3 regions of the Amycolatopsis sp. NPDC101161 genome follow, and region 3 is predicted to be linked to each of the others. Evidence: riboswitches for the same ligand, from Rfam matches in the RefSeq annotation. Region 3 holds a riboswitch; each other region holds the start of a gene.
The links. Region 3 has a riboswitch for thiamine pyrophosphate ahead of ACIRSS_RS14475 (thiamine ABC transporter substrate binding subunit). Riboswitches for the same ligand answer to the same signal wherever they lie in the genome.

Region 1: it holds a riboswitch for thiamine pyrophosphate, as region 3 does, so the genes downstream of both, thiO (glycine oxidase ThiO) here and ACIRSS_RS14475 (thiamine ABC transporter substrate binding subunit) in region 3, are expected to answer to the same signal.
Region 2: it holds a riboswitch for thiamine pyrophosphate, as region 3 does, so the genes downstream of both, thiC (phosphomethylpyrimidine synthase ThiC) here and ACIRSS_RS14475 (thiamine ABC transporter substrate binding subunit) in region 3, are expected to answer to the same signal.

The regions. Positions count from the first base shown of each region.
Region 1 is NZ_JBIWPI010000002.1:1,304,424-1,311,542, reverse strand. Features, by position in the region: gene ACIRSS_RS17450 (threonine/serine dehydratase) at 1-376, opposite strand, end outside; gene ACIRSS_RS17445 (hypothetical protein) at 524-1,261, shown strand; gene ACIRSS_RS17440 (hypothetical protein) at 1,320-3,071, opposite strand; gene ACIRSS_RS17435 (OmpA family protein) at 2,962-4,158, opposite strand; gene thiE (thiamine phosphate synthase) at 4,346-5,005, opposite strand; TPP riboswitch at 5,037-5,142, shown strand; gene thiO (glycine oxidase ThiO) at 5,136-6,209, shown strand; gene thiS (sulfur carrier protein ThiS) at 6,209-6,409, shown strand; gene ACIRSS_RS17415 (thiazole synthase) at 6,411-7,119, shown strand, end outside.
Region 2 is NZ_JBIWPI010000002.1:1,294,525-1,301,643, reverse strand. Features, by position in the region: gene thiD (bifunctional hydroxymethylpyrimidine kinase/phosphomethylpyrimidine kinase) at 1-767, opposite strand, end outside; gene ACIRSS_RS17385 (phosphatidylinositol-specific phospholipase C domain-containing protein) at 871-1,881, shown strand; gene thiD (bifunctional hydroxymethylpyrimidine kinase/phosphomethylpyrimidine kinase) at 1,844-2,671, opposite strand; gene thiC (phosphomethylpyrimidine synthase ThiC) at 2,668-4,302, opposite strand; TPP riboswitch at 4,296-4,417, opposite strand; gene ACIRSS_RS17370 (S1C family serine protease) at 4,456-5,367, opposite strand; gene ACIRSS_RS17365 (glycoside hydrolase family 15 protein) at 5,570-7,119, shown strand, end outside.
Region 3 is NZ_JBIWPI010000002.1:705,938-713,056, reverse strand. Features, by position in the region: gene ACIRSS_RS14495 (ArsR family transcriptional regulator) at 1-475, shown strand, start outside; gene ACIRSS_RS14490 (hypothetical protein) at 475-942, shown strand; gene ACIRSS_RS14485 (hypothetical protein) at 1,156-1,284, opposite strand; gene ACIRSS_RS14480 (4a-hydroxytetrahydrobiopterin dehydratase) at 1,359-1,643, opposite strand; TPP riboswitch at 1,676-1,783, shown strand; gene ACIRSS_RS14475 (thiamine ABC transporter substrate binding subunit) at 1,806-2,855, shown strand; gene ACIRSS_RS14470 (ABC transporter permease) at 2,834-4,459, shown strand; gene ACIRSS_RS14465 (ABC transporter ATP-binding protein) at 4,459-5,466, shown strand; gene ACIRSS_RS14460 (DUF998 domain-containing protein) at 5,583-6,233, shown strand; gene ACIRSS_RS14455 (ABC transporter permease) at 6,260-7,119, opposite strand, start outside.

The DNA.
Region 1 (7,119 bases), 600 kb from region 3:
CCTCGTGCTCGCCGATCGGCACCTCGACCACCTCGGCGCCGTACCCGCGGGTGGCCTCGACCTTGATCCGCGGCGCGATGTCCGGCACGACGATCACCGCGGGCACGCCGAACCGCTGCGCGGCGTACGCGACCGCTTGCGCGTGGTTGCCGCTGGAGTAGGCGATGACACCCCGGGTACGCCGTTCTTCGCCGAGGGTGGCGATCGCGTTGAACGCGCCGCGCACCTTGAACGCGCCGACCGGCTGGAGGTTTTCGGGTTTGAGCCACAGGGTTTCGCGGGGATCCCACGTTTGGAGCAACAGGGGCGTGCGCACGGCGACATCCCGGACGCGCTTCGCCGCGGCCTCGATGTCGGAGATCGTCACCAGTTCCATGTGCCGAGTATGTCAAGAAAGTGTTCGACGTGGAGTGTCTATTGTGGACAGTCGGAGTGGTCCTCCTCACGCTCCGGCAACGCGGGGAGTTCCTCGCGCGCCTTACACGTTGGGAACGGGGAGAAGACTTTCTAGCGGATCGGGATCATGAGCAAGGAGAACGCAGCGGCTTCCGAGGTTGACACGGCGAAGGAAGAAAAGTCCGGCCTGCGGATCGCGCAGGTGATGGCGGCGGCGCTCGCGGCGGTGACCGCGGCGCTGCTGGGATCGACCCTGGGCGTGGCGGGCACGGTCGTCGGCGCGGGCGTGGCGAGCGTGGTGTCGACGGTCGGCAGCGAGCTGTACCTGCGCTCGCTGCAGCGCACCCGCGAGGCGGCGCTCAAGGCGCGGCAGCTGGCGACGTCGGGGATCCGGCGGCGGGAAGCCGTCGAAATCCCGATCACCGACCAGCCCACGGTGCAGCTGGCCAAACCGGAGCCTTCGGGCCTGTCGTCGCGGCTGCGGAAGCTGCGCTGGCCGTTGATCATCGGCACCAGCGTGGCGGCGTTCGCGGTGGCGATCCTGGCGATAGTCGGGTTCGAGTCGGCGACGGGCACCCAGATCGGCGGCGGCACGGGTACGGGCATCGGCAAGATCTTCGGCAACGGCGGTGGCGGCCACACGGACACCACGCCGTCGACGACGCCGTCGACCTCGAGGGACACCCAGGTGTCCCCGACGGACACGACCACGACGCCGTCGGACACGTCGACGGCCCCGACGACCTCGTCGGAGACGCCGACGACCACGCCGAGCACGACGACGCAGCAGCAGCCGTCGACGTCGGCCCCGGCGACGACGACCCCGCCGACCAGCAAGGGCGCGGCGACCACCCCGACCCCGTAGGGTTGCTGAATGGCACATTGAAGGACCTCGAGATCCCTCAATGTGCCATTCACGGCGCTCAGTCGGTCGGCGCGACCCAGTCGAATCGAGCCTGCGCCGTTTCCGTCGAACCGGCGGTCACAGCGGGTGCGAGCCACGCGGTACTGACCGTCGCAACCATCGTCAGCGCTGCTCCGATCAGCATCAGCCGGTGAGGTGGTTTGGGCCGCTCGGGGATCTCGACGAGGGAGCGCCCGACGATGACCACGCGGTTGCCCTCCGGCCGACGGACCGGATCCGCGGGGTCGCGCTGCTCACCGGCCCTGTCGGCGGTGATCTCGGGAGGTCGGACGCCAGTCGAAGGCGACCCCGATCCCCGGTCGGCGAGCCACTGGTTCACGATGTCCAGCCGCCTCAGCAGGGCATCGCGCTTCGTGGCCGGGTCGCGGAAGACCGGTTGTGCCCGTCGAGCGAACTCGTCTTGGTCGAGGTCGCTCGGGGGCAGGCCGAACCAAGTCCAAGCCAACTCGACCGCGCGTCGGTAGTCCGCCAAGGTCTGCTGACGGATCGTCTCGGCGTGGTTGGCCAGCACCTCCGCGGCCGCCAGCGCGTTGTGGGCGGCCTCCCGCTCGCTCGACACCCGGCCGCGGGCGCGTTTGATCCGCGCGTTGAGCCCGTCGATCGCCTCCGCTTCGATGCGCAAGCGGTCTCCCAGGAGATTGCCGCGGCAGTACAGGCGCGCCATTTGGACCACGACGCAACCGAGGACCAAGCCGATCACGATGCCGAAGAGGGTCGCCTCGTAGATGGGCAGGTCGGCTTGCCGCCCGAGCCACGCGACCCGGACGCCACCCACCAGCGCGACAGCGGCCGCTACTGCGACGAGAGCGTGGTAGGCGTGCGAGTACTGCCGATCCGCCTCGGCGATGTCGTCGGTGCTGGGGGCGGCTTCGTCACCGATGAGCCGCCTGCTCGTGAGCGGCCGGTTGTGGTCGCCGGCGGCCCCGCGGCGGTCCACGCTGAGCCGTTCGGCATTGACGAACGTGCGAGCCGCCCATTCGATGGCCAGCACTTGGAGGCTCACCATGCCAACGCCGATCGCCCAGCGGAACGTGTTGTCGGCGCTACCCTCGAACGACAGGTTCAGCAGAGGCTTCCAGAGCAGTAGCGCGTCCATCACGCCCAGCAGCGTCGCCGCGATCAGCCGCCAGCTCTTCTCCCAACCGCGCTGCGTGTGCCGGGCGTCGCCTTCGGAGCTGCGCTGGCGAGCCAGCGCCTCGTCGCGCTGGTGGATCGCCTGGAGCCGCGAGCCGTCGAGCTTCTCGCCGTCCGGCCCGGTCACCTGCTCGTGCATGATCCCGCCGGCGTACTCGATGGTGTCGACGGCTTCGGCGATGTGCTTCGCGGCTTCGACCTCCTGCGCCGCGGCGCGGTCGTCGGTAGGAGCCGAGTACTCGAGCGCCACCGCCTGGCATGCGGCCGCGGTGTTGTGGACGGCGTTCGCGGCCGCGATTTCCAGCGGGTGGTCGTGGTCCGGCTTGCCGGTCTCAGGGTCGATCGCGTTGAGGTAGGTCTCGACCGCCGCCGACCAGACTCCTTCGTCGGCGATTCCCAGCGCCATGCGCGCCTGGCGTGGCAGGTCTTCTTTGCGGAACCCCCCTTTCGGGAGGCCCGGGTAGGGGTCCAGGGGGAGCTCGGGTGTCTCGGTCACGGTTCTCCGTTCAAGGGCGAGCGATGAGCTTGATGACGACGACGCGTTGCGCGGCCGACGTGGCGTCCTGGCCGGGCGTCGCCAGCTGGTCGAAACCGACGCCGGCGGCGTCGATGTCACCGGGTGGGATGCCTTGTTCGCGAAGCAAAGCGGCGATCGCTTCCGCCCGGTCGGCTGATGTTTTCCGGGCGCCGGCGGCATCGCCGTATTTCGCGCAGTAGCCGGTGACGCTGATTCGGCTGTGCCCGTTGTTCGCGCGGTATTGCTGCGTGACCTGGACGGCGGCGGCGGTTGCGGCCGGCCGGTCGATCAATTCCGCACTGTCGGGTGCGAATGCGGCATTGTCGATTCGGGGTTGCAGCGAAGGTGACGGCGGTGGCGAAGAGAAAGGAGTGATCGGGGGCACTCGCGCACTGTTCGGCCACGCGTCGGAAGTACTGTTGTCGTGTACCGGGTCCGCGACGGTCGCGCCAAGGCGCGACCCGAGGCTTTGAATGAACTTGGCTCGCCAGGATTCCGATCTCGGGTCGAGCGGAAGTTGGTCTTCTCCCACTGGCGTGAGCAGGACGACGTGCAGGTCGACGTTGCTGAGGTTGAGGTCTCTCAACGGTGTCTTCATCAGTTCGTCCACCGCCTGGGCGGGCTCGGCGCCTGCGCTGAGCTTGGAGATCGTAAGCGGCTCGGTAGACCCGGTCAGCACGGTCGTGGTCAGCCAGACCTCGGCGTTCCCGGCGCGTTCAGCTTCATCCGCCGCGGCTTGCAGTGCGGCGTACAAGGAGAAACCGGTCTTGCTCACGGGGACCTTTTCGAGCTTGCCGGCCACGTCCTTGAGAACGTGATCCACATTGGACGCCTGCTGTCGGGTGTCGGCGACCTTGCCGTTCCCGCGGTCGAGATCGAGGCCCACGGCGTCCGCTACGGAAATCGCCCGCTCACCGACGGCGTACGCGCTGAGACGTCCGCCGCCCTCGGCCCCGATCGTCCGGATGCGATCGCGGACTGCCCGGGGAATGGCGCCGGGAGCATGGTCGGTCTTTTCTGCGAGCCACACGATGTTCGTGCTTTTGGTCGGTGTCTGGCACTGGACGAGCACGATGAGAAGGGCGACAAAGGCCGCTACCGCACCCGCGAAGAAAAGCATGATCCGGGCGCTCTTGGTGAGCGACCGTCTCTGCCGGAGCACATTTTCTTCTTCGTCTGCGTACATCGTCGCGAATCCTCCATGCGGAACCCGGGGCTGAGGTCTCGGGGTTCGCACGAGGGTCGCTGTTCGGCCGAACGCTGTTACTCCGTGCAGTATGCAGTTGGCCCGTTCGGGTAGGTTAGGTGTGGTTCAGGTGGCGATCTCATCTCGAGCGGTAACAATTCGTCAGTCGACGCGACCGTCGCCCGGATCAGGGGAGGCGGGCGCGCAACTCCCGCGCTGCGGCTTCCGGGTCCTCGGCCTCCGTGATCGCCCGGACCACCACGATCCGAGAGGCTCCGGCCTCCAGCACCGAGGGGAGCCGGTCGCCGTCGATGCCGCCGATCGCGAACCACGGGCGGTCCGGGGTCCAGGCCGCCACCGAGCGCACCAGGTCCAGGCCCGGCGCGGACCGGCCCGGCTTCGTCGGCGTCGGCCAGCACGGGCCCGTGCAGAAGTAGTCCACGCCCGGCTCCGCGGCCGCCGCGAGGGCCTGGTCCAGCGAGTGCGTCGACCGGCCGATCACCACCTCGTCGCCGAGGATCCGGCGGGCCAGCGGCACCGGGATGTCGTCCTGACCCAGGTGCAGCACGTCCGCGCCGACCGCCAGCGCCACGTCGGCCCGGTCGTTCACCGACAGCAACGCTCCGTGCCGCGCGCACGCCTCGGCCAGCACCTCCAGCGCCGCGATCTCGCCGGCGGCTTCCAACGCGCCGGTCTTGTCGCGCAGCTGGATGATGTCGACGCCGCCGGCCAGCGCCGCGTCGGCGAAGGACGCCAGGTCGCCGCGGGATGTGCGGGCGTCCGTGCAGAGGTACAGGCGCGCCGCGTCGAGGCGGGCGCGGATCTTGTCACCGGAAAGGGCGGGCATAGCGGCGACCGTACCTCGCCAGCTAGGGTGGACTGGTCCGCACGGGAGCCCGAGGGACGGGCTGAGAGGGAGCTGCCGCTCCGACCGTGGAACCTGATCCGGGTCATGCCGGCGCAGGGAGCGTGATTCCATGACGAACCTGGCAGTGGTGGGCGGCGGCGTGATCGGCCTGTCCACGGCGTGGCGCGCGGCCGCGAACGGCCACGAGGTCACCCTCTACGACCCCGCGCCCGTCCGCGGCGGTGCGTCCTGGCTGGCTGGCGGCATGCTCGCCCCGGTCACCGAGGCCTGGCCGGGCGAGGAAGACGTCCTGCGCCTCGGCGAAGAATCGCTGAAGCGCTGGCCCGGCTTCGCGAGCGACCTCGCTCAGGAGGGTCTCGACCCCGGCCTGGCCGAACACGGCACGCTCGTCGTCGCCTTCGACAGCGCCGACGCCGGCTACCTGGACATCCTGGCCGGCCACCTGCACCGGATCGGCCGCGCGGCCGACCGGCTCACCGGCCGGGAGACCAAGCGCCTCGAACCGGGGGTCGGCTCTGTCCGAAGTGGACTCCACATGCCCGGCGACCTGGCCGTGGACAACCGGAAACTCCTCCAAGCCCTGTACGCCGCCTGCCAGAAGCGAGAAGTCCGGTTCGTCCGCGAACGCGTGGAACGGATCCCGGACGCCGAAGCCGTCGTGCTCGCCGCCGGCGCCTGGACCGGGCGGCTGCACCCGCAGCTGGCCGACGCCGTCCGCCCGCTCAAGGGCGAAATCCTCCGGCTCCGGCCCCGCCGCGGCTGCCTGCCGCCGCCCACGCACACGGTCCGCGCGGTCGTCGAAGGGAAGCCGATCTACCTCGTCCCGCGCGGCGACCAGGAGCTCGTCCTCGGCGCGACGCAGTACGAAGCGGGCTTCGACCAGGCCGTCACCGCGCGCGGCGTGCGCGAGCTGATCGAAGGCGCCGAACGCGTCTTCCCCGCGATCACCGAGTACGAGCTGGCCGAGACCGCCGCGGGCCTGCGGGCCGGCAGCCGGGACGTGCTGCCGTACGTCGGCGTCCTGGACGACGGCGTCTTCGCCGCCACCGGGCACCACCGCAACGGCCTGCTGATGGCCCCCGTGACCGCGGACGCCGCGGTCGCCTGGCTCGGGGGTGAGAAGCCGCCCGAAGGCGTCGAAGCGGCTTCACCCGCCCGCCTGCACCAGAAGGAGCACGTGTGATGGAGATCAAGCTCAACGGGAAGTGGACGGAGTTCCCGGACGGCGCCACCGTCGCCGACGTCCTCGACGCGGCCGGCGGGCAGCGGCCCGGCATCGCCGTCGCGGTCGACGGCGTCGTCGTCCGCCGGGGCGACTGGGCGGCCACCACCGTGCCCAAGGGCGCGGGCGTCGACGTGCTCACCGCGGTCCAGGGAGGCTGAAGTGGACGAAGAACCGCTGGTCATCGGCACCGCCAAGCTGACGTCCCGGCTGATCATCGGCACCGGCGGCGCGGCCAACCTCGCCGTGCTGGAACGGGCGCTGGTGGCGTCCGGCACCGAGCTGACCACCGTCGCCATGCGCCGCGCCGACGCCGAGGGCGGCTCCGGCGTCCTCGAGCTCCTGAGAAGGCTCGGCATCGAGCTGCTGCCGAACACGGCGGGCTGCCGCACGGCCGCCGAAGCCGTGCTCACCGCGCAGCTCGCGCGGGAGGCGCTCGGTACCGATTTGATCAAGCTCGAGGTGCACGCCGACGACCGGACGCTGCTGCCGGACCCGTTCGAGACCCTCGACGCCGCCGAACGGCTGGCCGCCGACGGGTTCACCGTGTTCGCCTACACGAACGACGACCCGGTGCTCGCGCTGCGCCTGGAGGAGGCCGGCTGCGCCGCGGTGATGCCGCTGGGCGCGCCGATCGGCACCGGCCTCGGCATCCGGAATCCGCACAACATCGAGCTGATCGTTTCGCGCGCGGGCGTGCCGGTGATCCTGGACGCCGGAATCGGTACCGCGTCGGACGCGACGCTGGCGATGGAGCTCGGCTGCGACGCCGTCCTGCTGTCGACGGCCGTCACCCGGGCGGCGGACCCGGAGCGGATGGCCGCCGCCATGCGCTCGGCCGTCGTCGCCGGTCACCTGGCCAGGAGCGCGG
Region 2 (7,119 bases), 590 kb from region 3:
GCCCCCATCGGGTAGGCGTGCTCGACCGCGTGGGAGACGAACCACTTGCCGTACCGCGCGGCCTCGACCACCGGCATGCCCTTCGCCAGCCCCGCCGTCAGCGCCGACGCCATCGTGTCGCCCGCGCCGTGCGTGTGCGGCGTCGCGTAGCGCTTGCCCGGGAGCTCCACGAACGTCGAGCCGTCGAACAGCAGGTCCACGCACTCCGGGTCGGCCTGCAGGTGGCCGCTCTTGACCAGGACGTACCGCGGGCCCATCCGGTGCAGGACCACTGCCGCCGCGTGCATGCCCTCGCGGTCTTTGACGGTCATCCCGGTGAGCAGGCGGACCTCGTCGAGGTTGGGCGTGAGCACCGTCGCGCGCGGGAGCAGCTCGTCGCGCAGGGCGTGCAGGCCCGCTTCGTCGAACAGCGGGTGGCCGTGCATCGACGCCGCGACCGGGTCGACGACGAACGGGATCTTCTCGTCGCGCCCGATCTCCGCGCGGTCGCACGCGGCCGCGACCGCGTGGATGATCTCGGCCGACGCCAGCATGCCCGTCTTGGCCGCGCCGACGCCCATGTCCGCCGCGACCGCCTCGATCTGCCCGGCCACGATGTGCGGCGGCAGGTCGGCGCGGTCGTGCACGCCGAGCGTGTTCTGGACGGTGACGGCGGTGACCGCGACCAGCCCGTGCACGCCGCACGTCAGGAACGTGCGCAGGTCCGCCTGGAGCCCGGCGGCGCCGCCGGAGTCCGACCCCGCGATGGTCAACGCCGAAGGAATCATGGTTTTCCCGACTTCTGGTCTAGGCCAATCAGCCTCTTTTGCTTCATCAACAGTCAACCACGGTGAGACATTGTGAACGTTACTCACGTTCGAAGGAGCCTGGATGAAGCTCTTCTCGGTGGCAATCCTCACGGCGGCGCTCGCGCTCTCGGGGGCGACGGCGGCGCACGCGGACAGCCCGAAGCTTTCCCACGTCACCACGGTCGGCGTGCACAACACGTACGACCCGGCGGCCTACGACTACCTGGCCCGGGCGCTCGACGCCGGCTCGTCGCTGATCGAGCTGGACGTCTGGCCGGACTTCTTCACCCACGAGTGGAAGGTCAGCCACTCGAACCCGTTGGGGAACAACAACAACTGCGTCGCGGCCACGTCGGCGGCGCAGCTGTACACCGGCGGCAAGAACAAGAACCTCGAGTACTGCCTCGACGACATCCGGATCTGGCTGGCCGCCCACCCCGGGCACACGCCGATCACGCTCAAGCTGGAGATGAAGACGGGCTTCTCGGACAACACGGGCCTGGGCCCGGACGAGCTGGACGCGACGTTCCGCGCGCACCTCGGCAGCGTCGCGTTCCGCCCGGCCGAGCTGCTCGGGAGCTACGCCACGCTCGACGACGCGTCCAAAGCGGACAACTGGCCGTCGGTCGACGCGTTGCGGGGCCGGGTGATCACCGAGATCATCCCGGGCACGGTCGAAGAGGGGAACCCGACCGACACGCTGCACACCGACGTCGAGTACGCGCAGTACCTGGTCGGGCTCAAGAACGCGGGCAAGCTCGGCGACGCGAACATCTTCCCGACCGTGCACGGCGCGGCCGGCGGTGACCCGCGGGACAAGTACACCGCCGACCTCAAGCCGTGGTTCGTGGTGTTCGACGGCGACGCGAACGCGTGGGTGACGCAGACCGGGCCGTGGTGGTACGACGCCAACCACTACTACCTGGTGATGACCGACGGGCAGAACGTCGCGCCGGCCATCGACGCCCACAACCCGACGGTCGAGCAGGCCAACCAGCGCGTCGCCGACCTGGCGAAGCAGCACGCGTCGGTGATCACGTCGGACTGGACCGGGCTCACGACCGTGCTGCCCCAGGTCCTGCCGAGGGGCTGAGCACCCAGAACGGCGAGACGGGGCCGACACCCGCACCCAGCGGGTAGGCCTCCGCCACGCACCTCTCGATGAACTTCTTCCCCGCGGCGACGGCGTCCGGCACCGAAGCGCCCTTGGCCAGCGATGCTGTGATGGCCGACGCCAAGGTGTCGCCGCCGCCGTGGGTGTTCTCCGTCTCGTACCGCGGCCCGCTGAGGGAGATGTACTCGCGGCCGTCCGAAAGCAGGTCCACGCAGTCCGTCGTCCCCTGCATGTGGCCGCCCTTGACGAGGACCCAGCGGGAGCCGAACTCCAGGAGCGCGTCGGCCGCCGCGCGCTGGGATGCCGTGTCGGACACCGAAATGCCCGTCAGCAGGCCGACCTCGTCCAGGTTCGGCGTGATCAGCGTCGCGCGGGGGAACAGCTCCGTGCGGATCGCCTCCAGGGCGTCCTCGCGCAGCAGCGAATGCCCGGTCATCGAGGCCGCCACCGGGTCGACCACCAGCGGGAAGTCGAAGCCGGTCTCGTCGAGGGTCTTCGCGACCGCGCGGATGATCTCGGCCGTCGCGAGCATGCCCGTCTTGGCCGCGTCGACGCCCATGTCCGACGCCACCGCCTTGATCTGCGCGGTGACGACGTCGGCCGGGATCTCCGTGAAACCCTGCACGCCCAAGGAGTTCTGCACGGTGACCGCCGTCAGCGCCACCAGCCCGTGGACGCCGTGGGCGAAGAACGTCCGCAGGTCCGCCTGGATGCCCGCACCACCGCCGGAGTCCGATCCGGCGATGGTGAGGGCGGTCGGCGGTGTCACGGTTGCACCACCGGCAGGTACACCTGGCCGCCGGACTCGGTGAACTCCGCGGACTTCGAAGCCATGCCGGCCTCGATGGCCTCCACAGTGGACAGTCCGTGCTCCTCGGCGTACTTGCGGACGTCCTGCGTGATCCGCATCGAGCAGAACTTCGGGCCGCACATCGAGCAGAAGTGCGCCGTCTTGGCCGGCTCGGCGGGCAGCGTCTCGTCGTGGAACGAGCGCGCGGTGTCCGGGTCGAGCGACAGGTTGAACTGGTCGTTCCAGCGGAACTCGAAACGCGCCTTCGACAGCTCGTCGTCCCACTCCTGCGCGTACTTGTGCCCCTTGGCCAGGTCCGCGGCGTGGGCGGCGATCTTGTACGTGATCACGCCCGTCTTGACGTCGTCGCGGTTCGGCAGGCCGAGGTGCTCCTTCGGCGTGACGTAGCACAGCATCGCCGTGCCGTACCAGCCGATCTGGGCCGCGCCGATGGCCGACGTGATGTGGTCGTACGCGGGCGCGATGTCCGTCGCGAGTGGACCGAGGGTGTAGAACGGCGCCTCGCCGCAGAGCTTCTCCTCGAGCTCGACGTTCTCCTTGATCTTGTGCATCGGCACGTGGCCGGGGCCCTCGATCATCACCTGGACGTCGTGCGAACGCGCGATGTGCGTCAGCTCACCGAGGGTTTCCAGCTCGGCGAACTGCGCGCGGTCGTTGGCGTCGGCGATCGAACCCGGACGCAGGCCGTCGCCGAGCGAGAACGTGACGTCGTACTGTCGCAGGATCTCGCAGAGCTCTTCGAAGTGCGTGTACAAAAAGGACTCTTGGTGGTGCGCGAGGCACCACGCGGCCATGATCGACCCGCCGCGGCTGACGATGCCGGTGACGCGCCGGGCGGTCAGCGGGATGTAGCGCAGCAGCACGCCGGCGTGCACGGTGACGTAGTCGACGCCCTGCTCGCACTGCTCGATGATGGTGTCGCGGTAGATCTCCCACGACAGCTTTTCCGGTTCGCCGTCGACCTTTTCCAGCGCCTGGTAGATCGGCACGGTGCCGACCGGGACCGGCGAGTTGCGGATGATCCACTCGCGCGTCTCGTGGATCCGCTTGCCGGTGGAGAGGTCCATGATCGTGTCGGCGCCCCAGCGGGTCGCCCAGACCATCTTGTCGACCTCTTCCTCGACCGACGACCAGACGGCCGAGTTGCCCATGTTGGCGTTGATCTTCACGAGGAAGTTCTTGCCGATGATCATCGGCTCGGACTCGGGGTGCTTGCGGTTGACCGGGATCACGGCGCGGCCGCGGGCCACCTCGTCCCGCACGAACTCCGCGGAAACCCGTTCGCGCGCGGCGATGTACTCCATTTCGCGGGTGATGACGCCCTGCTTGGCCCAGCCGAGCTGGGTGTTGTGCTCGCGGCCGTCGGCCCAGCCGGCGCGCAGCCGGTGCAGTCCACTGTGGACGTCGATCGAGGCTTCGGGATCCGTGTACGGCCCCGAAGTGTCGTAGACGTCGAAGTGCTCACCGTTCGACAGATCGATCCGGCGCGCGGGAACCCGCAGTCCGGATTCGGTCTGGTGGTAAACCTTGTGCGAGCCGGTGATCGGACCCGTGGTGACGGAGACGTGCTTGTTTTCCAAAGTCGTCAACGACTTTCACTCCCTACGCCGGCATTACCCGGTCAGGTTCATGCGGTCGGTGACGCCTGCGAAACGCAAGTCACCCTCTCAGCCCGCCATGGCGCGAGCTCCCGCGTTGGTGTTGTGCCACCGACCATGCCACGCCGGAGCGCGATACTCAAGTCACCCGACCAACTCGGCCGGAGTGGCGTACACGTCGACCATGGCGCCGTTGCGCAGCACGGTGATCGGCAGTGCGGTGCCGATCACCTCCGCGAACAGCTGGCGCTGGATGCCCTGGGCGTCCGAGACGCGGGTGCGGCCGACGGTCAGCACGAGGTCGCCCGCCTTGAGGCCCGCCCGGTCGGCGGGGCCGCCGGAGACGACTTCGTGCACCCGCAGCCCGGCGCTCTGCCCGGTGCGCTCGGCGATGTCGTCGGGCAGCGGCGCGGGCACGCCGACGACGCCGAGGTACGCGCGCCGCACCCGGCCTTCGACGACGAGCGTGTCGATGATCCGCCGGGTCGTCGCGTTGATCGGCACCGCGAGGCCGAGCCCGAACCCGGCGACCGCGGTGTTGATCCCGACGACGCGGCCGGCGGAGTCGGCGAGCGCGCCGCCGGAGTTGCCGGGGTTGAGGGCAGCGTCGGTCTGGATGACGTCCTCGATCACGCGCCCGGCGCGGCCGTGGCGCACCGGCAGTGCCCGGCCGAGCGCGCTGACGACGCCGGCGGTGACGGTGCCGGAGAACCCGAGCGGGCTCCCGATGGCGACGACGAGCTGCCCGACGACGAGCCGGTCGGCATCGCCGAGCTGCGCTGCCGACGGCGTCTCGCCGCGCGCCCGCAACACGGCGAGATCGGACAGGGGGTCGGCACCGACGACGTCGAAGGGCACTTCGCTGCCGTCGGCGAAGGTCGCGACGCCGCGGCGGTGGTCGGCGACGACGTGGGCGTTGGTGAGCAGGTGGCCGTCGTCGGCGAAGACGACGGCCGACCCGCTCCCGCGCGCGAGCTGAACCCCGGCGACGTGCGGGGTGACGGTCTTGGCGACCGTGCTGACCGCGCGTGAGTAGGCGTCCATCGCGTCTTCCATGAGGGCACCTCGATTACACCGTTGCAGGTACTTCAAGTGTGCGCCGGGAAATCGGGGAAGTCCGTTCGCTGTTCGTGAACCGCCGACCGGACCAGTGACGGTCAGTGGTTCACCGGATCGGACCATGCGCCGGTGAAGATTCGGCGGCAGACTCCCAAAGCGCTTCTGTAACGGTGCAGAAGCGATCTTCTGTGGGGTTGATATGCGCAAACTCATGTTCGGCGCCCTCGCCGGGCTGCTGGTCACCGGCCTGATCCCGGGGATCGCGGCGGCCCAGGGCGAGGCTCCCGGCGCCCCGGGCGCCCATCCCAGCTGGCTGCCCGCGAACAAGACCGGCTTCGGCACGGCGCACGACCGCTCGTCCAACGTCTGGTTCACCCTCCAGGGCGGCCAGATGTCCGAGGTCTACTACCCGGACCTGTCGACGCCGAGCGTCCGCTCGATGAACTTCGTCGTCACGGACGGCCGGAGCTTCGCCGTCGCCGACTACACCGCGAAGTCCCAGCAGGTCCGGCGGACCGACGACGACAGCCTGACCTACGAGCAGACCGTCACCGACGACCAGCACCGCTGGCGCCTGCGCAAGACGTACGTCACCGACCCGGCCGCCACGACCGTGCTGGTGGACGTCGACTTCCAGTCGCTCACCGGGCGGCCGTACCAGCTCTACGCGGTCGCCGACCCGGACCTGACCAACGACGGCTCGGACGACTCCGCCGCGCGGAAGGGCGACGCCGTCACCGCGCAGGACGCGGCCAACGCCGCCGCGCTCACCGCCAAGCCCGCCTTCACGAAGACGAGCGTCGGCTACGCGGGCACGTCCGACGGGAACACGCAGCTCACGAAGACCTTCAAGCTGACCTCCTACGACACCGCCGCCAAGGGCAACGTCGTGCTGACCGGGCAGACGAACGCCGACGGCCTCCGCAACCGGCACGTCACCCTCGCGCTCGGCATGGGCGCCAAGGCCGCCGACGCGCTCGGCAGCGCGCAGGCGTCGCAACGCCGCGGCGTCCGCGACATCACGCGCGCCTACGACCGCGGGTGGGAGCAGTACCTGCGGGGTGTCAGCAAGCCGCCGTCGTCGCTGAAGACCGACGCCGAGCGCGACCTCTACAAGGCGTCGATGCTGACGCTCGCCGCGAGCGAGGACAAGCACCACCCCGGCGCCTTCATCGCGTCGCCGAGCATGCCGTGGCGCTTCGGCAACAACGACCCGGAGTGGTCGCCGTCCGGCACCTACCACCTGGTCTGGCCGCGCGACCTCTACCAGATCGCGACCGGCCTGGCCGCCGGCGGCGACACGTCCGCCGCGAACCGCGCGGTGTCCTACATGTTCGGCACGCAGCAGCAGCCCGACGGGCACCTGCCGCAGAACAGCCGCGTCGACGGCGTGCCGTACTGGACGTCGGTCCAGCTCGACGAAACCGCTTTCCCGATCGTGCTGGCCCAGCAGCTCGGCCGCACCGACCTCTGGCCCGGCGTCAAGAAGGCCGCCGACTTCATCCTCGGCTACCGGGGCCCGAACGGGCAGGCTTCGCCGTACACCCAGCAGGAGCGCTGGGAAGAGCAGGACGGCTGGTCCCCGTCGACCATCGCGTCGGTGATCGCCGGGCTGGTCTGCGCGGCGGACCTCGCCTCGCACAGCGGTGCGGCCGCCGACGCCGCCCGGTACCTCGCCGCGGCCGACAAGATGAAGGCCGACCTGCCCAAGCAGACGATCACCACGAACGGGCCGCTGTCGAAGGACCC
Region 3 (7,119 bases):
GGCCTGCGGCGTCACGCCCACGGCCGTGCTGCGCGAGGTCGAGCGGCTCGTCGGCGGCGGCATCCTCGAAGACCGGCGGGTGGGCCGGAGCCGGCTCGTCAAGGCCCGCACGGACACCCCGCTCTACCGTCCGCTGAGTGACGTCATCGCGGTCACGTTCGGGCCGATGTCACTGCTCACCGAGGCCCTGTCCGGCCTGGCGGGCGTCGATGAGGCCTACATCTACGGGTCCTGGGCCGCGCGCTACAGCGGCGAACCGGGGCCGCCCCCCGGCGATGTCGACGTCCTCGTCGTCGGTTCGCCCGATCCGGACGCGCTCTTCGACCTGGCCGAGAGCGTGTCGCGACGGCTGGGCCGCGAGGTCAACGTCCATCGGATCTCGCCCGAAGCATGGGCGGCGGACACGGCGGATCCGTTCCTCACCAGCGTTCGTGAACGTCCGCTGGCCCGGCTGAACCTCGACCAGGAGGCTTGATGCCCCAGTGGAACCAAGGGCGCGAACGGATCGACGCCTTCATCGCGCGCGGCGCCATCGAGCACGTTCCGGCGTCGCGGGAGGCTGCCGAAGCCGAGCTGGTCAGAGCCCGCACCCACCTCGCTTCGGCGCGGCAGCTGCAGGAAACGGACCCGGAAGGCGCGTACACGCTGGCTTACGACAGCGCACGCCGCGCGTTGGCGGCCGTCTTGCAGAACGAGGGTCTGCGCGTGACGAGCCGGGGTGGCCACGTGACCGTCTACGAGGCGGTCCTCGCCCAGCTGGATCCGCCGCTGGGGCCGGTTCTGCGGCCCTTCAACCGGATGCGGGCCCGTCGCAACGAAATCGCCTACCGGTCTTCGGAGGCTCCGTCGATGACCGCCGAGGACGTGGCGGCCGACGTGCCGAAGGTGCTGGCGATCATCGAAGTGGCCGAAAAGGCCATCCCGAACATGCCGCGCTACTGAGCGGCGCGGAAGCCGGCCCCACCCGAAAGCCGGGCCGGCGACCGGATCAGCCGAGCAGGCCCATCAGGGCGATCACGATCAGCACCACCGCGGGGGCGAGAGCGTTGATCCAGGCGCGCTGGGCGGGGGTGAGGGCGGCGGTGCTGTTCATGCTGTTTCCTAGGGCCGAAACCGATGCTTCCGCCCTGCTCAGCGCGCTGATCATGTCCTTTGTTAGCGGCTGTGATCGAACTCACCGGCATCCGGGTGACGGCGGCCCCGGGCGGTGAACCAAAGCACCCCGCCGGCCGCTGCCACCATCGTCGCGAATGCCGCCGTACCGACCACGATCGCCTGAGTCATTCCGTCCCTCCATAGCAAAGCTGTTTACCGAGAGACGTCGAAACTACGAAAAAGTGCACCCAGAGTAATCGAGATCACATCGAGTCGAGCACCGAGTCGATCTGCGCCGCCAGTGAGAAGTCCTTCTCCGTCAGGCCGCCCGCCGAATGCGTGCTCAGCCGGAACGTCAGCGTGCGCCAGCGGATGTCGATGTCCGGGTGGTGGTCGGCCGCTTCGGCCAGCACCGCGACGCGGTCCACCACCTCGATCGCCTGCGGGAAGCTCGCCAGCTCCGCCTCGCGCGAAATCACCGCGCCGGACCGCGTCCAGCCGGCGCCCAGCCGTTCGTCGGCCTCGGCGTCGCTCAAGATTTCCGTCATGTCTCCATGGTCGTACGTCCTGGACTACGCTGCACGGTTGCCACGGGAGTCCGGTCAGCCGGGCTGAGAGGCGGGGTTACCCGCGACCGTTCGCACCTGACCGGATCATGCCGGCGAAGGGAGGGCTTTCCCCTCCTCGTCCGGAGAAGTGCAGGAGGGTAGATGAAACGCAGGGCTGGTCGCGCCGCGACGGCCGTCGCCGCCGTCAGCGTCGTCGCCGCGGGGTGCTCGCTGTCGGACGGTGACGGTGGCACGCAGCAGACGCCCACCGTCACCCTCGTGACGCACGACTCCTTCCTCGCGCCGCAGGAGGTGCTCGACGCCTTCCAGAAGCAGTCGGGCATCAAGGTCTCCGTGCTCAAGCAGGGCGACGCCGGTTCGCTGACCAACAAGCTCGTGCTGACCAAGGCCAACCCGATCGGCGACGTCGCGTACGGCGTCGACTCGACCTTCGCCTCGCGCGCGTTGCAGGAGGGCGTCTTCGAGCCCTACACCAGCCCGGAAGCCGACCGCGGACCGCAGCGCTACGCCGTCGACCCCGAGCACCGGCTGTCCGCGGTCGACGTCGGCGACGTCTGCGTCAACGTCGACACGAACTACTTCACGAGCAAGGGGATCCCGGCGCCGGAGTCCTACGACGACCTCGCCGACCCGAAGTACAAGGACCTGCTGGTCGCCGAGGACCCCGCGACCGCGTCGCCCGGCCTGGCGTTCCTCCTCGGCACCATCGCGAAGTACGGCGAGGCCGGCTGGAAGGACTACTGGACGAAGCTGAAGGCCAACGGCGTCAAGGTCGTCAGCGGCTGGGAAGAGGCCTACACCAAGGACTTCTCCGGTTCGTCCGGCAAGGGACCGCGCCCGATCGTCGTCTCGTACGCGTCTTCGCCCGCCGCGGAGGTGGGCGACGACGGCAAGCCGCGCACCAAGGCGCTGCTCGACACCTGCTACCGGCAGGTCGAATACGCCGGCGTGCTGGCGAACGGCAAGCAGACGGAGAGCGCGCGCAAGGTCGTCGACTTCCTGCTGTCGCAGCAGTTCCAGGCGACCGTCGCGGCGAACATGTACGTCTACCCGGCGCGCCAGGGAGTCGACCTGCCCGCGGGCTGGGCGCAGGTCGCGCCGCTGCCGCAGAAGCCGCAGACGCTGCCGGCGGACCAGGTGCAGGCCGGACGCGAGAAGTGGATCGGCGAATGGCGCACGCTCGTGCAGTGACGGCCCCGCCGCGGACTGCCCGCGGCCTGGGCTTGGCGCTGCTCGGATTGGCGCCGATCGGGTTCCTGGTGGTGTTCTTCGCCTGGCCGGTGCTGGCGATCGTCGGCCGCGGGTTCGCCGCGGGCGGCCTCGACGTCGTGCTCGGCGACGCGCGGACGTGGCAGCTGGCCGCGTTCACCGTCGCGAGCGCGGCCGCGTCGACGGTCGTCGCGGTGGTGGCCGGGTTGCCGGTGGCGTTCCTGCTCGCGCGGGTGCGGCTGCCCGGCGCCGGCCTCGCGCGGACGCTCGTCCTCGTGCCGTTCGTGCTGCCGACCGTCGTCGTCGGCCTGGCGTTCCGGGCTCTCTGGCCGGACGGCGGCGTGCTGCCGATCGTCCTGGCCAACGCGTTCTTCAACGTCGTCGTCGTCGCGCGGACCGTCGCGGGGCTGTGGGCGCGGCTCGACTCGCGGACGACCGATGCCGCCCGCGCGCTGGGCGCGTCGCCGTGGCGGGCGTTCCGCTCGGTGACGCTGCCCGCACTGGCACCGGCGATCGCGTCCGCCGCGGCCGTCGTGTTCCTGTTCTGCGCCACCAGCTTCGGCGTCGTCCTGATCCTCGGCGGCGCGCGCTACCGGACGCTGGAAACCGAGATCTACCTGCGAACGGTCGACCTGCTGGACCTTTCGGGCGCGGCCGCTCTGTCACTGATCCAGTTCGCCGCCGTCGTCGCCGCGCTCGTTCTCGGCGGCCTGGCGCGACGGCGCAAGGACGGCGCCCGGATCGGTTCCGGCGGGACGCGCCGGCCGCGGGGCGGCGAATGGTGGGTCGTCGGCGCGGCTGGCGTCGTCCTGGCGTTGCTCGTGACGCCGATCGTCGCACTGCTCGCCGAGTCGGTCTCCACTCCGGACGGGTGGAGCTTCGCCGGTTATCGAGCGTTAACGAGCACCGGTGAGAAGGGCGCGCTGCAGGTGTCCGGCTGGGACGCCGCGGTGAACTCGGTGAAGGTGGCGATCGACGCGACGCTGCTCGCGATGGTCGTCGGCGTGCTCGCGTCCGTCGTGCTGGTGGCGCTGCGCCGGTCGCCGGCGAAGGCCGCGCGCGGGCTCGGCGAGACGATGGACGCCGTGCTGATGCTGCCGCTCGGCGTGTCCGCGGTGACCGTCGGGTTCGGCTACCTCGTGACGCTCGACGCGCTGCCCGGCGACCTCCGGACGTCGCCTTACCTTGTACCGCTCGCGCAGGCGCTGGTGATCATCCCGCTGGTCGTGCGCATGGTGCTGCCGGTGCTGCGCTCGGTCGATGTCCGATTGCGGCAGGCCGCGTCGACGCTCGGCGCGAGCCCGCTGCGGGTCTGGCGGGAGATCGACCTGCCGCTGACGCTGCGGCCGCTGGTCGCGGCGGCCGGCTTCGGGTTCGTCGTCGCGCTCGGGGAGTTCGGCGCGACGAGCTTCCTCGCCCGGCCGACGGCGCCGACGCTGCCGGTCGCGATCGCGTCGCTGATGGCGCGCCCGGGGGAGCTGAACAACCAGATGGCGTACGCCGCGTGCGCGCTGTTGATGCTCGTGACGGTGCTGGCGGTCGCGCTGATCGACCGGCTCGGGCGCGGCCGGGTGGGAGAGTTCTGATGGCGTTGTCGGTGCGGGACCTGACCGTCCACTACGGATCGTTCGCGGCGGTCCGCGACGTCCGGCTGGACATCGCCGACGGCGAGGTGCTGGCGCTGCTCGGCCCGTCGGGCTCGGGGAAGTCGACGCTGCTGCGCGCGATCACCGGCCTGGAACCGTCCGCGCGCGGCGCGGTGAGCTGGGACGGCGACGACCTCGGCGCGGTGCCGGTCCACCGGCGCGGCTTCGGCCTGGTGTTCCAGGACGGCCAGCTGTTCGGCCACCGCGACGTGGCGGCGAACATCGCGTTCGGTCTGCGGATGCACGGTATACCGCGTATACAATGGGCACCGCGCGTCGCCGAGCTACTGGAGCTGGTGGGGCTTTCCGGGTTCGAACGTCGGCGCGTCACGGAGCTGTCCGGCGGGCAGGCCCAGCGGGTCGCGCTGGCCCGGGCGCTGGCGCCGAAGCCGCGGTTGCTCCTGCTGGACGAGCCGCTGTCCGGTTTGGACGCGGGGTTGCGCGAGCAGCTGGCCATCGACTTGGCGGACCTGCTGCGCCGCAGCAAGATCACGGCGTTGCTGGTGACGCACGACCAGGAGGAGGCGTTCACGCTGGCCGACCGGGTGGCGGTGCTGGACGCGGGCGAAGTGCGCCAGGAGGGCGCGGTCCGGCGGGTGTGGCGCAACCCGGCGGACGACGACGTGGCCCGCTTCCTGGGGGTGACGACGTTCGTGGAGGGCGTCGTGGCCGGCGGGGTGGCGCACACGACGTTGGGCGACGTGGCGTTGCCGGAGGCGGAGGACGGCCCGGTGCGACTGGGGTTGCGGCCGCACGCGCTGCGAGTGGCGGCTGAGGGAGTGCCGGGCGAGGTCGTGGCGGCGGTGCACCGCCGGGAGCACGTCCGGCTGGTCGTGAAGCTCGAAGCGTCCACTGTGGACGCGATCGCCCCGGCGGCGTCGGACCTGCGGGCCGGGGACGCGGTGAAGCTGGAGTTCGACCCGGACGGCGTCGCGCTCGTCGGCTAGCCGAGGCCACGGCGCGAAACGCAGCTGCGTAACGTTTCGGTGTCCATCGTATTTCGCGGCGTCGGGCCGCGCGACTTACGTCGTGCACAAAGCGACAACGGCCCGAGGAGCTGGTCATGGCCAATGGTGACGCAAGCATGGTGCACTCCTACCGATTCCTGCGGAAGGCGATCGGAATCATCGGAATCGCCCTGCCGTGGGTGCTGATGCTCGGGAAGTGGGCCATCTGGGGCGGTGGCCTGCTCGCCTCGATCAGCGGCTACTACTACAGCGACCTGCGGGGCGTCTTCGTCGGAAGCTTGTGCGCGGTCGGGGTTTTCCTGCTGGCCTACCGCGGGTACACCGGGACCGGCGACTGGGTCAGCACCTTCGCGGGGATCGCGGCGATCGTCGTCGCGCTCTTCCCGACCACGCCTCCGGGGAAGTACAACGGGACGGACAAACTGCTGGCCGGAGTGCACGCCACGGCCGCTGCTTGTTTCTTTCTGGCGCTCGCGGTTTTCTGCCTGTGGCTCTTCCCGCGCCGACCGGAAACGCCGCCTGGTAATCCGCAACAACCGGAGGGCGCCTGGCGCGGAAAGTTGTACATCGCGTGCGGCTCGGTGATCGTCCTGGCGCTTGTGCTCATCGTGATCGCCGGGTTGTTCGGCGACAACCGGCTCGGGGCGGTGAACCCAGTGCTGTGGTTGGAAACGATCGCGATCTTTGTGTTTGGTGTCGCCTGGTTCGTCCGCGGTACGACCGAACGGCCGGGCACCGGAGCTTGATGCCCGGACGAGGTGCCCGGCGAACCTCAGCCGTCGCGTGTGGACAGTCGGGCGTAAGCCAGCGACAGCCCGATCACGATGTAGCAAGCCGCCCGCAACGCGCCTTCGCCCAGCAGCTGCCCGCCCATCGGGTCCTGCAGGACCTCCGCCGGGGCGAGCGACCAGTTCTGCGTCAGCAGGAACGGGTGCAGCCACTTCAGCGACGACAGGAACCCGAGGATCGTGAACACGATGTCGGCCGCCAGGACCGAGGCCACCACCAGCATCGGGTGCTCGGTCCAGCTGGAGATCGCCAGCGCCACCGCGCCGACCGCCCACAGCTGCAGCACCACCCAGCCCGCCACCAGCAGGATCCGCGCCAGCGCGCCGCCCAGGGACAGCGTGGTGCCCGACAGCGTGAACAGCGAATCCGTGCCGTTGATGATCAGCCCGGTCACCACGCCCGTCACGCACATCGCCAGCACCGAGACCACCGACACCGTCGCGACGCCGAACGCCTTGACCGCCAGCAGGCGACCCCGCCCGACCGGCGCGATCAGCCAGCCGCGCAGCGTGCCGTGGGACGACTCGCCCGCGATCGCGTCCGCGCCCGCCATCGCCGAGGCCAGCGGGAGCAACAGGGCCAGCGACATCACGATCGCCGCGATCGGCAGGACGAACGCGTTGTTCACCGCGGACGCCAGCAGCGCTCCGCCGCCGTCGTTCGGGCCGCCGCCGGCCTGCGCGTTGTCGCTCACCAGCGTCAGGCCGATGCCGATCACGATCGGGATCAGCGCCAGCAGCCCCAGCACGGCCAGCGTGCGCGGCCGCCGGAAGATCCAGCGCAGCTCCGCGGCCAGCAACCGCGGCAACGGCACCGTGTCGTGGCCCGTGCGGGCCGCCGGTG